Regions from separate parts of the Microscilla marina ATCC 23134 genome, predicted to be linked through region 1. Evidence: riboswitches for the same ligand, from Rfam matches in the RefSeq annotation. Region 1 holds a riboswitch; the other holds the start of a gene.
What was found. A riboswitch is a leader RNA that binds a small molecule or an ion and turns the genes downstream of it on or off. The one in region 1 is predicted to bind cobalamin.

Region 2: another riboswitch for cobalamin. It lies ahead of M23134_RS06720 (cob(I)yrinic acid a,c-diamide adenosyltransferase); the one in region 1 lies ahead of M23134_RS01810 (ABC transporter substrate-binding protein).

What each region holds. Positions count from the first base shown of each region.
Region 1 covers NZ_AAWS01000002.1:133,833-143,752, forward strand. Annotated here, with positions in the region: gene M23134_RS01805 (iron ABC transporter permease) at 1-757, opposite strand, end outside; gene M23134_RS01810 (ABC transporter substrate-binding protein) at 1,943-3,124, opposite strand; cobalamin riboswitch at 3,162-3,355, opposite strand; gene M23134_RS01815 (T9SS type A sorting domain-containing protein) at 3,833-4,195, shown strand; gene M23134_RS01820 (hypothetical protein) at 4,543-5,247, shown strand; gene M23134_RS01825 (NADPH-dependent F420 reductase) at 5,249-5,866, opposite strand; gene M23134_RS01830 (DUF481 domain-containing protein) at 5,870-6,622, opposite strand; gene M23134_RS01835 (bestrophin family protein) at 6,640-7,578, opposite strand; gene M23134_RS01840 (type 1 glutamine amidotransferase domain-containing protein) at 7,878-8,651, opposite strand; gene M23134_RS01845 (winged helix-turn-helix transcriptional regulator) at 8,791-9,186, shown strand; gene M23134_RS01850 (TonB-dependent receptor domain-containing protein) at 9,244-9,920, opposite strand, start outside.
Region 2 covers NZ_AAWS01000006.1:146,149-148,273, forward strand. Annotated here, with positions in the region: gene M23134_RS06720 (cob(I)yrinic acid a,c-diamide adenosyltransferase) at 599-1,237, opposite strand; cobalamin riboswitch at 1,403-1,555, opposite strand; gene nadE (NAD(+) synthase) at 1,840-2,125, opposite strand, start outside.

The DNA of each region.
Region 1 (9,920 bases):
CCAAGCTCTGGGCATAGTTTTCGCCCAGCAGCAAAGTATTCAAGGTTTTGGTGATGAGCAATGAAACTACTATGCCTGCTCCTACAGCCATAGACAGTACCATCAGGTGGTGGTGAGTAACTCCGCCCAGGCTGCCAAATGTCCACATGAGGTAATCTTGAATTTGCTCAGGTTCGCTAAAGTACTGCCAAACGCTTACTAAAGCTATAGTAATATTGCCCACCATCATGCCCACAATCAATACCACCACATTATCGCGGATGCGCAAAGAAACCAGTAGTACCAAAGCTAATACCATCGCCGAACCTGTAACTGCAGCCATAACAATAAGCCAACTGCTGAGCAGGCCTGTACTCACAATGCTGGTGACTCCAATGACCGACCCACTGGCAAGCATAATGACTGCTACCCCCAGGCTTGAGCCAGCTGTAATGCCCAGAATAGAAGGCCCCGCCAAGGGGTTACGAAACAAGGTTTGCATTTGTAGACCACCCAACGACAAAGCTGCTCCGGCAAGCATGGCGGTGATTGCCTGGGGCACTCTTATTTGATGAATGATGTTGTTCCAGGCAAAGTTACCACTGTCTTGTCCGGCAATAATTTGTATTATTTGCTTTAAAGGTATTGCTACCGAACCCAGCGTAAGGTCAATAACAAAAACCACTACCAGGGCGGTTGCCAGCCCCACTAACAAACCCGTATGCCGTAGGGTAGTTTTTTTTGCCCACAAGTGGTGTTCAGATGTTTTGGTACTCATTTTCTTCTTTTTTTAATGTCCGGCGATTGAATCAAAAACATTAATTCAAGCGAAAAATAGCAGCGTAGTTTTACAAGTGCCGATTTTTTAATAGTCAGGTAGCAACCAGTGTGTAAACCATTGAAAATGCACAGGATTTATGGATTAAGCTTGCAAGTGTAACTCATTGACACGGGGTATAACCTTGGTAATCAGTAGCCTGTGATTTGTTGCTTAAAGCACCATTCCTACCTGCCAGGTTTTTAAAACCTGGCAGGTAGGGTGTTCAAAATTAGGTAATCTCTTCCCCAAGAAAATATTCGAAATCTATAAAAACCACTACATTCGGCTTATTCCATGCCTGTTAGGTAGGCTGTTCAAAATTAAGGAATTTCTTCCCCACACTTTTATTCTAAAATACCAAAACTTCATACCACTTTGAACGAGTCAAATTCACTTAAATAATACCGTCACCGCCTCGGGCAGTGTCTCCACGCCCGATCGAAACCTTGAAAAACAGCGTTTAAATTGAGATTCGTGCCCTCGAAAAGGTGTGTAAAACGATAATTTTTAAGTGAGTCATCCTCCGAATAAAAATAACCTTATATTGAGTAAATAAAAATAAGACAATTACTCAAAAAGAGGTTAAAACCTTGGGAACTTTTTTAAAAATTTTGAACAGCCTACCTGGCAGGTATAAAGTAGGGTTTGCCCCTGTCGTTACTCCTAATTAACAAGATCATAATCTGCTGAAAATAAGCGTACTATGCATTGTTAACTACCTATGGAATAGAGTGCACCTAGCACCTAGTGCACTGGAAACTAAATTCCTACCACATTATTCGGAGTCTTTAGCTCGCTGACTTTACTTAAAAAAGTTTGCGTAGCTCCGGTTCCGATATACATCGGAATTGTAAACTAACTCTGCGCACTTTTTGAAGTGCGTCAGCAAACAAAATACCCTCGAATAAATAGCACATTTATTTAATCCCCAGTGCACTAGTCCCTAGAACTCTGTCGGAGCTTCTAACTATCAAATTTGTAAACAACTGAAAATAAACATTTTACAAACTTGATAGCTCCCTATGGAATAGGGAATAGCACCGATATTCATCGGTATCTAAGGACTTGCGACTTGTCGCTTAAAGCACCGATATTCATCGGCATCTAGGGACTTGCCCCCTGTTGGTGCTTCTAACCAAAAAACTACTTCAGTTGTTGGTAATATACCAACTCGTGCTCAGGCAATAGTTCAGGGTGAAATATTTTGACCAAATCGCTGAGCACCAGGTGTGGGTTGACAAACCCTGTGACCCAATAGTCGTTGCCCCCTCCGGCATTGATCCGTTTGTTGTTGTTGTAGATACGCTTTTGGTTAAATGCGGCAAACTTGGTAAACCTGGCGTCTTTATTTTGAATTTCTTTCAGGCTTTTGGCGGCGCTTACATTGAGCCAAAAGTCGCCATTGTGGGCTTTGGCAAATACAGTTTCAAAGTCGAAGGGGTGACTACCACTGCCTGGGGTATTGTTCCAAAAATAAGCAGCTTGAGCATCTCTGATAAACTGCGCCATGTAGCTGCCCCCTTTGGCAGTATACCAGGTACCTTTAAAAGGCAAGCCACAAAGTACGCTGGGTTTTTTTTGTGCCTGGGCAGCTAGTTTTTTTACCCGGAGGTATTGGGCTTCTATAGCATCAAACTTTTCTGTAGCCAGTTTTTCTTTGTTATAAAACACGGCCAAAAACTTAAGCCATTCGGCACGTGCCAAGGGGTGTTGTTCCATCCAGCCTGAGTTTACTATCAAGCAGGTACTTTTGCCCATCACGGCTTGTTTTTTTTGATAACCAGCGGTATGTGTGCTACTCATGAGCACTATGTCGGGTTGCAATGATACAAGCAATTCTTGATTAAAATTACGCGAGCTGCCCAACTCTACTACTTTACCTTCTTTGATTCTTTTTTGCATCGAGGGCAAGCTTATCCAGGCATTGTTGGCGTTGCCCGTGATAAACTCCGTAAGCCCCAATACATCGGCAAGCGCCACGTGGGTGGTTGACAAAGTAACCATAGAGCGTACCGGAACATGGACTATTTGATGGGGCTTAAAACCCTTAGGTATTGGTTGCTGGTGGGGTACCAATACATACTGTAGGCTGTCGGTTTGGTCGGTAAATGCCTTGGTCACTGTGACTACCTTGTAGTGATCGTAATAATCTACTTTAAAGTTCTGGGCGTATTTGAGCGTGGTTTTGTCAAATAGTGGCTGAGAGGCATTGGTTTTTGTCGAGTCGCTCCTTTGGTCTTGTGGTTGGCGGTTGTTTGACTGGCAACTACTTAAAAACCAGACCATACACAAGCCATACAAAGCTTGCTTGAATATATACTTCATAAATGAACATGTTTTACCTTTCACCCGAAAGCAAATGAATGAAACCATTATTTTGGCAGGTTTTCTGACTTCCCAAAAGCAAGCTGCCTTCCCACCTAAAATGGCAGTGGCACCGGGGCTTACTTATTTTGTGTTGGGTTACAGCAGCGGGGACTGCTCAGGACTTACACCTGATTCCCTGTTGAGTGTCTGGTAAACTTGGTTTTGTGTACCAGATACAAAGAGCATGTATGCTCACCAAAAATTTGGGCAAATGTAGGCAAAAGCAATAAGCTTCGGGCAATGAATGGATAGTTTTTTGGTGCTAAGTGAGTTAGCTTTCTAAACGTCCTCCCTTTAGTCTTCGTGATTGGTTTTTAGGACGACGCGATTGATCGAGTGCTTGGTTGTCAGCGAGTATAAAACTTGTTGTTACAAGAATTTAGGGCTTTCTTATAAAATTTAAGGCTAAAAATTATTTTCTGTTTAATCGCTTGGTTATCAGTAAATAACAACATCACATCCGGATCGAATCGTTGCATAAACGTATTTCGAGGTTTTGACTTTTTATTCGTTTGTGGGGACACAAACGAAGGCGTCAGGAGGGAAGATGTACTTTTTTCAAACAAGTAACCAAGTGTTTCTCATTTTTTATAAGAAAGCCCTATACAAGGATTAGGGGTAGCAAACGTTAGTAAGCGAACAACTCTCACTAAAAAATAAATGATCATGTATCAAGTCCTGTTCAAAATCAAAGTAATTGTATTCGCTACTTGTTTGGTTACAGCATTGGCGCAAGCCCAACAAGCCCAAACCAAGCCTGAGGAAGTTGCCCCCAATATACAGGTAGAGGTTTTTCCTAACCCAAGCCCTACCCGCGTTTTTTCGGTCATCATCAAAGCAACCCAAAGCCAACCGTTCATTGTACAAGTACAAGATGCTTTGCAAAGAACAGTATACCAAAAAGCAGTGAAATCGGTATACGGGTTTTCGTTGCATACCTTGCGCCTTGATACGCGCCCCAAAGGTTGGTATTACCTGGTAATTACCAGTGCTAAGGGTAAGGTAATAAAGCGACTTAAGAGCCTGTAGTGACAGTATCAATACATTGATTCCATCTTGGGTAAAATTTGCCCAATTAATTCAGCGATTTTTAACAAAGTATGGCAATAAGGTTTGTTGTCAAACACATCACTAAGGAACATGTTCAAAATAAGTGTCGAGATTGAGGGCGTATACTCGAGGCTGGCTGAGGCACTTTTTGCAGTCGTAGCCATAGCTACGGCGAAAACCGATGGCTGCAGCCCTGCTGCGCCGAGCTCTGCCAAAGGCTAAAAGTAACGAAAGTCAGTAAAGAGAACCGCAGAACGAAGTTCAAGCTCTGCGAAGCTAATATGTTCTAAACCGGACAGTTATTGCGATCACGTTCCTAAACATGTATGGGAGTAGAATGGGACATAGGCTGCCAAGTCTGCAAAAAATTTATCTGGATGGGTTCTATGAAACCCTTCAAGTGGCATGGGTTTCAGGTAAGCGATGCCACCATCAGGCGGTTTTTCAGTTTACACGCCATCGCCCAAAAAAAAGGTTGCCACCTGTATTTGATGACAGATAGCGGGGGAGATACTCCCTGGAGCAATGATGTAGATGCCTGGCAAGAAGACATTGTATCGAGAAGTTTTTGGGATTCAATAGCAACCAATGATCACGGCAGTTCATGTGCTTACTGTGGCAAGGCCTTGAAAGAAAAGCCCTTGTCATATCATTACCTGCAACGCAACCAGTGCTTGTGGCTGTGTAACCAAGACTGTGTAGAGGCTTATGTAGCACGGACAACCCAAGAGAGAAATCATTGGGGCGAAGGTTGTATTTATGACTCTACCCTTGACACGGTTTGGTTTGATCCCAATGCTGCCCTGGAGATAGGCTGTACCGAATGTCATAGTTACGTGGTGATTGATGGCAAAAGTGTTGATGCCCACCACCAAGTGTATGATTTTGAGTACCTCGCCTTATTTTTGGGCAAGCATATAGGGCACTGTCATTTGTTGGTTCATTTTGAGGGAGCTGGTCAGCCGATAACAGTACCCTGGCACAACGAAACTACAGCAAGCCAGTGGACAGTATACACCAGGTACTTGTAAGTTAGGTTTGTCGTCTTACCAGTTTAAACCCAATATCGCGCCCCATCCCTTGAAAAATAGCCAGGTTGATCCATGACAAAGCAAATTGCTCCAGCAACACGACTTTGTCTGCCTTGCCAAAGTCATAACAATGGGCAAAACCTGCCTCCTGAGCAAGCCTACCCGTAATGGCTTTGGCTTGTTCACTACTGCCTGCCATCATCATATCCAGTACTACATGGCCATAATCAGGCTGTTGCATATTCTCAAACCCGGTCGTATTAAAACATTTAATTACCTCCGCCTTGGTCAACGCGGCAAAAGCATGAAAAGCCGTGGGGTAACCTTCGGGAGATGCATTGATAGTATTGGTAGCATCGATGATTACCTTGCCTGCTACATTGCCCATTTGTGCCGCCAGTTGAGGTGCTATTTGTGGTGGAGTAGCTACCAGTATTACCTCCGCTTGTTGGGCAGCATCTGCTACCGTATGTACACTGGTGTGAGGGTTTTGCAGCAAGTGTTTACCCTTAAAATCAGTCACCTCTTTTACCCCTAAAAAAATAGTATGGGCTGCTTTAGACCATTGCGTAGCCAAAGCTCCGCCTACATTGCCTGTACCTATAATTGCTATATTCATTGTTCAAAAAAGTTGAATGTTTACACCAAAAGTTAAAAAGCTGTCTTGCGGGCGTTCGTTGACTACCACCAGCTTTTCGTACATATACAAATAATTTACCCGTAGGCTTACAAAACGCCATAGGGGTGTTTCCAGACCCGTTTCTATTTGCCAACGCATATTACCTGCGTGTACCAGAGAAGGTTGAACGTAACTCTCATAATGCCACGAAAGGTGTTTACTAAGCGAAAACTTGCCCAATAGCCAAACTGTAGCGCGCCAGGTAGTAATGGTTGACTTTCCGTTAAAAATGGGTTGGTTAAATTTATCCTGAGCAAAATAACTTTGCTCATATTCACCCGACAGTGCCAGTTTCAGCGTTTGTGCCTTTCGGCGAATGATTTGCCAGGTGAGCCCTGCACCCACAAAATAGCGCAAGTTGATCTGACGGCGAAAATTAGTGGCGACAAAGCCCAGCATAAAAGGGTAAATGCGGCGTTTGGGAGAAAAATAGACAAAGTTCCGACTAAAAATATCTTCGTCTGCTTTTTGTCTGAAAAACTCCTGGTAGAGATAAGCATTTTGAGTTTTGAACATCCATTGCCCGGTGCGTACGCTTACGTTGGCTTTGCCCCTAAACACCAACACTTCTGCATTGCCTTCTTGCCAAAAACCGGTAAGCGTCAGCCTGGTTTTTAAGCCCAAGCTATCGCTTTTGTTGAGCTGAGCCGCCGATATTTGGGGCAATAGTAACCATAAGAAAAAGAGATGCTTCATAAAATAAGTGCTTACGCTCAAAACAAAAAACCATCTACAGGTACCAGCTTTTGGGGCAATTGGGTTTCTTCCAGTGTTTCTCTCAAGTCGCGTTCTATGGTATTGCAAAGTGTGGTCAGTGGCACGTCTTGAATACGGTTCTCGAACGGATCTTCATTGACTGCCCCGGTGCGTTCTATAGCCGAAAATACAAAAGCTACCACGACCGTTACAGGAACCACCGCCCAGGCTATCCCCATTTTGGCAAGTGGACCAATCAGACCGAGAGGAAAAAATAAAATAAATACGTAAAGAAAAACCCTGGTAAAGTAGTGGTATTGCCGGGGCATAGGCGTATTTTTGATGCGTTCACAAGACCCTTGATAGTTGGCCAGGGCCGCCAGTTGTCCTTCCATCTGAAAGCTATCAAAACCACCCAGGGTGCCATCTGCCATGGCGGTGTAGATTTGTTGCCCCATCATTTTTTGCAAATAGTTGGGCTTGTTTTGAGCGCGTACTAACCTGGCAAACTCAGCTTCACTTACCAAAGGCTTTAGCTCCTCCCATAAGGGTTGCTCACGCAAATGAAAGCGCAATGCATGCACCCAGGCAATTTGCTTGTAAACCAACGATTTTTTAAAAGCCTCGCTACGTTTTTTCTGATAGTTAGCCTGATGTTGGTGGCTGTCGGCAAATGTGCAAACCAAACGCGAAAAAATTCGGCTAGAGTTGACAATGCCCCCCCAAAGCTGGCGAGCTTCCCACCAGCGTTGATAAGAAGAACTATTACGAAAGCCCAAAAAAATGGCAAGCGCCGTGCCCAGTACGCCTACTATCATAAAAGGCAATGCTATTTGGGTAAACCCTGCTCCTGTGTGCAGCCCAAAAACAAGCAAGGCAAGCCCGGTACTAAACAGCATAGGCGGCCAGGTATAAGTGAGGACTTTTAGGGGGTGAAAATTTTTTTTGACAATCATAAATCAAGTCATTGTAAATTATTAACAGTAAACAAAAGACGCACGAAAATTTTAAAGCATTGATATACAGAATGTAGGAGTACCATTGTAAATTCAGTATCAAGTACATTGTCAATTGAATCCTTGGCTAAAATGATATGTTGTGGTACTTATTCAATTGACAATGCTTCTAACTGTCAAGTTTGTAAACAATTGAAAATAAACACTTTACAAACTTGATGGCTCCCTATGGAATAGGGCATAGCACCGATATTCATCGGTATCTCAGGACTTGCGACTTGTCGCTTGAAGCTTGCCCCCTATTGGGTCAACTGCTCTACCACCAAGCGTGCCGCAGCAGCCCCTGAGTTTTGCTGTTGCCCTGTGATAAGGTTACCGTCTGCAATGGCATACGCCGAAAAGGGAGCGGCTACTTTAAAAGTAGTATCAGCCAGCTGACGGGCAGCGGTTTCTATGCGGTAAGGCTGAATCTTCATGCCTACCGCCTGATCTGCAAAATCCTCTTCGGCATCGGCAAAGCCAGTCCAGGTTTTATCCTTTACCAACAATTGCCCATCAGACTTTTTGGCGTCGAGCAACAACGTAGTTGCATGGCAAACTGCGGCACTGGGCTTGCCACTTTCGTAAAAAGTAGTGAATAATCGAGAAAGGGTGTCATTGTCTTTAAAAGTATACATAGGTGCTTGTCCGCCTACCAAAAACAGGGCGTCATATTCTTGGGCGTTTACATCGTTGAGCTTGAGCGTGTGGTCGAGTAAGTCGTTGAACCAGCCTTGTTGCATATAGCCCAGCGACACTACATCATGCGCCGAATAACCGCTTTCATCGGTAGGGTTAGAATAACCATCCATCACTATTTTTCCCCCTGCGGTAGAAGCAATGGTAACCTCATAGCCCGCTTCTTGAAACACTTGCAAAGGGTGGGTAAGTTCGGCAGCCCAAAAGCCAATTGGCCAACCCGTTTGTTGAGACACCGCCGGACTGCTGGCTACCATCAGTATTTTACCCTTGTGGGGAGCGCCATGGGGGTGTACATAGTTTTTTACTTCTTTGATTTCTTGTGTAGTATGCATTGTATCTAAATGTTTGTTTGGGTTTATCGTTTGTTTCTTTGCAATATTACCCGATATACCTAAGTTTGTTACGATACTGACTTTTTAGTGCGATACTAACCTTTTTGAAAGTATATTGATAATCAGATAGTTATAAATTATGCCAGATTTTGTTTATGATGGAAAGGTATACTACAATCCAGTGGAATTTGCCATGGATAGGGTAGGTGGTACTTGGAAAATGCCCATATTGTGGAGGCTCAAAGGCAAGTTGTACCGCTACAGCGAGCTCAAAAAATCTATTCCTCACATTTCAGACAAGATGCTCACCAGCCAACTAAGGGAGCTTGAAAAAGACGGGTTTATTCACCGAAAGGTGTATGCAGTGGTGCCACCCAAAACCGAGTACAGCATTACCGAGCTGGGGCGTACTGCTATTCCTATAGTAGAAACTTTGCGCAACTTTGGTATTGACCTGATGGAGAGTAATGGCATTGATATTAGTCATTATATACAAGAGAAAAATAAAAAACCTGATGCCTCATCCTCTAAGTGAACTGGTTTGGGGAATTAGGAGTATAAGTTGCTTATTTTTAGGCGTCCATAATTTTAGCTAAAAAATAATATTAAGAGCTAAATTAGGAGTAAAGCCTAATTGGGTGACATCAAAGCGAACCAATTCACTCACTTTTTTACCACCTTTGCCTTTAGGGTCAATTTCCAGCTCTTCAAAAGTGACACTTCTGATGTTTTTTTGTCCATAAAGGTTAAATACCGAAGCACTGATTTGCCCTTTACCTCTGCGGCCAAACCTAAAGTTAAACGTAGCTGCTATGTCTAAACGGCTATAGTCTGGCAGACGCAGTGTTTTGCCTCTGGCAAGTGCGTGTAAGTCAGTTTGTCTTACATTTTTATCTTCCAACAACAACTCGCCGTCTTGTATGCGACGGGCAAAGCCCTTAGGCAAGCGATACCCCCTGCCAGTGCCATACACAAAAGTAGCCGAAAAGTCGAACCTGCCCAGCGAGAGCATATTCACCGATTTGAACTCATGAGGCGTAGACGCTGAAGGAGTAAAAGGCTGGTTTTTATCAATGGCTCTGAATTGGTAAGTAAGGTCATTGAACGAATAGCTTAGCCATCCGGTATATTTACCTTTTTTCTTTTGCAATAGTATATCTACTCCCTGACTTACGCCATTGCCTGGGTTATACCTTTCATCATTGTCAATGATTTCTCCCCTGCGTACCTGCCGGGCATCAAAGTCATAAAACACCAGACCATTCAATG
Region 2 (2,125 bases), on a different contig from region 1:
CCTAACTTTACTTTTTATTGTGATACCCTCCCATCTGAAAAGGTGTTTTAACTCAATAATTTTATACTTATAAAATTCTCACCCACTTTCCGCACGTGTATTTTAAAAATCAATAATTAACAAGTGCTTGAAGATCAGTAACTTATCAGTGTATTTTGCTTTAGGGAAAATACCTTATATCATTTAAAATCTCTTTTTGTTGCTAAGTGTAAAAACCCCTTAGAATATAATTCTTATTTTAATGTTTTTATGAATTTTTATATTGAGAAATACCTGTTTAAGTCTTGAAAATTCTGAAGTATACGTGCGAAAAGTCGGTTCTCAGTTAAACCTAGTACCTTAAACACTAAATACCTAACCCATTAAATTCGAACATACCCGAATCAAGTTCGGGATTTAGAAACTCGGCACAGTAGAACTGTAGCCTCGGTTCTTTGGCGACTTTTGCCCCCTGACTTTACTTTAAAAAACTTGCGTAGCTAAGGTTCCGATATGCATCGAAATTCAGAAAGCGAACTCTGCGCGATTTTTAAAGTTCGTCAGAAAACAAAACTCATCCCAAATAGTAGTGCATTTACTTAATGCTTAACGCCCTGGATTACTTCATTTTAGGACGTACCGTTTTTTTCTTGGCAGCCTTTTCTTCTTCACTCAAAGGCGACTCTTCTTTTTTAATTCTTTTGTAAACAAATAATTGCCACTTTTCCTCTTCCACCATGTTTTTATCCATTTCGGCGCGAGCCAATGTAAAAAACAGGTCAGATAAACGATTGATATAAGCAGGAATGGCTTCGTGTACTTCATCTTCTTTCATAAGGCTTACTAGGTGTCGCTCACCACGACGCATCTGCGTGCGTACCACATGGCACAAAGCAGACACTTCATTGCCTCCTGGCAACAAAAAATAATCAGAGGCAGTCCTTAAATTATTTTCTAACTGATCAATCCATTGCTCACAAAAATCTGCCCCATCGGTAGGCATGGGGTTTGTATTTACTTTTTTAACATCAGAGGGACGCGCCAAATGCGACATCATATCCATCATATCTTTCTGAATTTTTCGCAAGTTGGTTTGCCACTCATGGCTAATATCTAATTTAGCCCTTAACAAACCAATGGTAGAGTTTACTTCATCAAGTGTACCATAACATTCTACTCGAATATCATCTTTGAATACTCGCTTGCCACCGTATAAACCCGTTTTTCCGGCATCTCCTTTCTTAGTATATATTTTCATTGTTTTTTGTTTGAGGGCGGATAAGAGCTAAGCCTAAAGCAACCAGCACAATACAACATCTAGTAAGTGTTTGGGTCTCCTTTTGAATGGAGCGTACTATTCAGATGATGGACTTGTAGAATTGACCTGTTAGTCTTGATCCAGCCCTGGTTCGCGAAAGCTTTATCAAATTGACAAATAAAGTAAAGTATCCTGGCTTGTGGAGTTTTTCCAGTTACAGTTGCGCGTCAGCTCATGATTTTCACACGATTCCTTATTACTTTATTTGCATAGCGTAAGAGTTTGGTTTTAAACCAAGCCCCCATCTTGACTTTTAATAATAGATGATAAACACCTTGCTTCCTGCAGAATAGCCTGAGAACTCATCTTTACTTTTAATAATGAAATGTAAACCATTCAAAAAATCAGGGTGAGTTCTAGCAAAAAGCAAGGTTATTATTTTCGTTTGTATCAAAAACCAAAATGAGTTTACACTCTAAACTATGGCAATAAAGATAACGCAAGAAGGGATGTTTTCAAAGCAAATATTTACAATGAGGCATAGCTTAGTAAACTACCCAAATAATCTCCTTCATAAAAAAACACCTCTCTTTTAAAAAACGCTACAAACTTTCCAGTTCTTGCTGGAAACCACCAGATAAAATAGGAAAGCGAAACCAACTACGAGGGTCTATGCTGTAATCGTCTAAGTGAAAAGAAGGAGCAAACCGTTCTCGTTTCCATTGGTTACGACTCCATAAGCGAAAAAACTTACGAATATGTTCTTTCAAGAGTTCTATATCTGCTACTTCTGATTGCAGTTGTTCAAATATTTGCTTGGGTGAAAGGCGCTCATATAATGTAAGGCGCTCTATAGCCTGCAATACTTCGTAAGGCATCAGGTCTTTC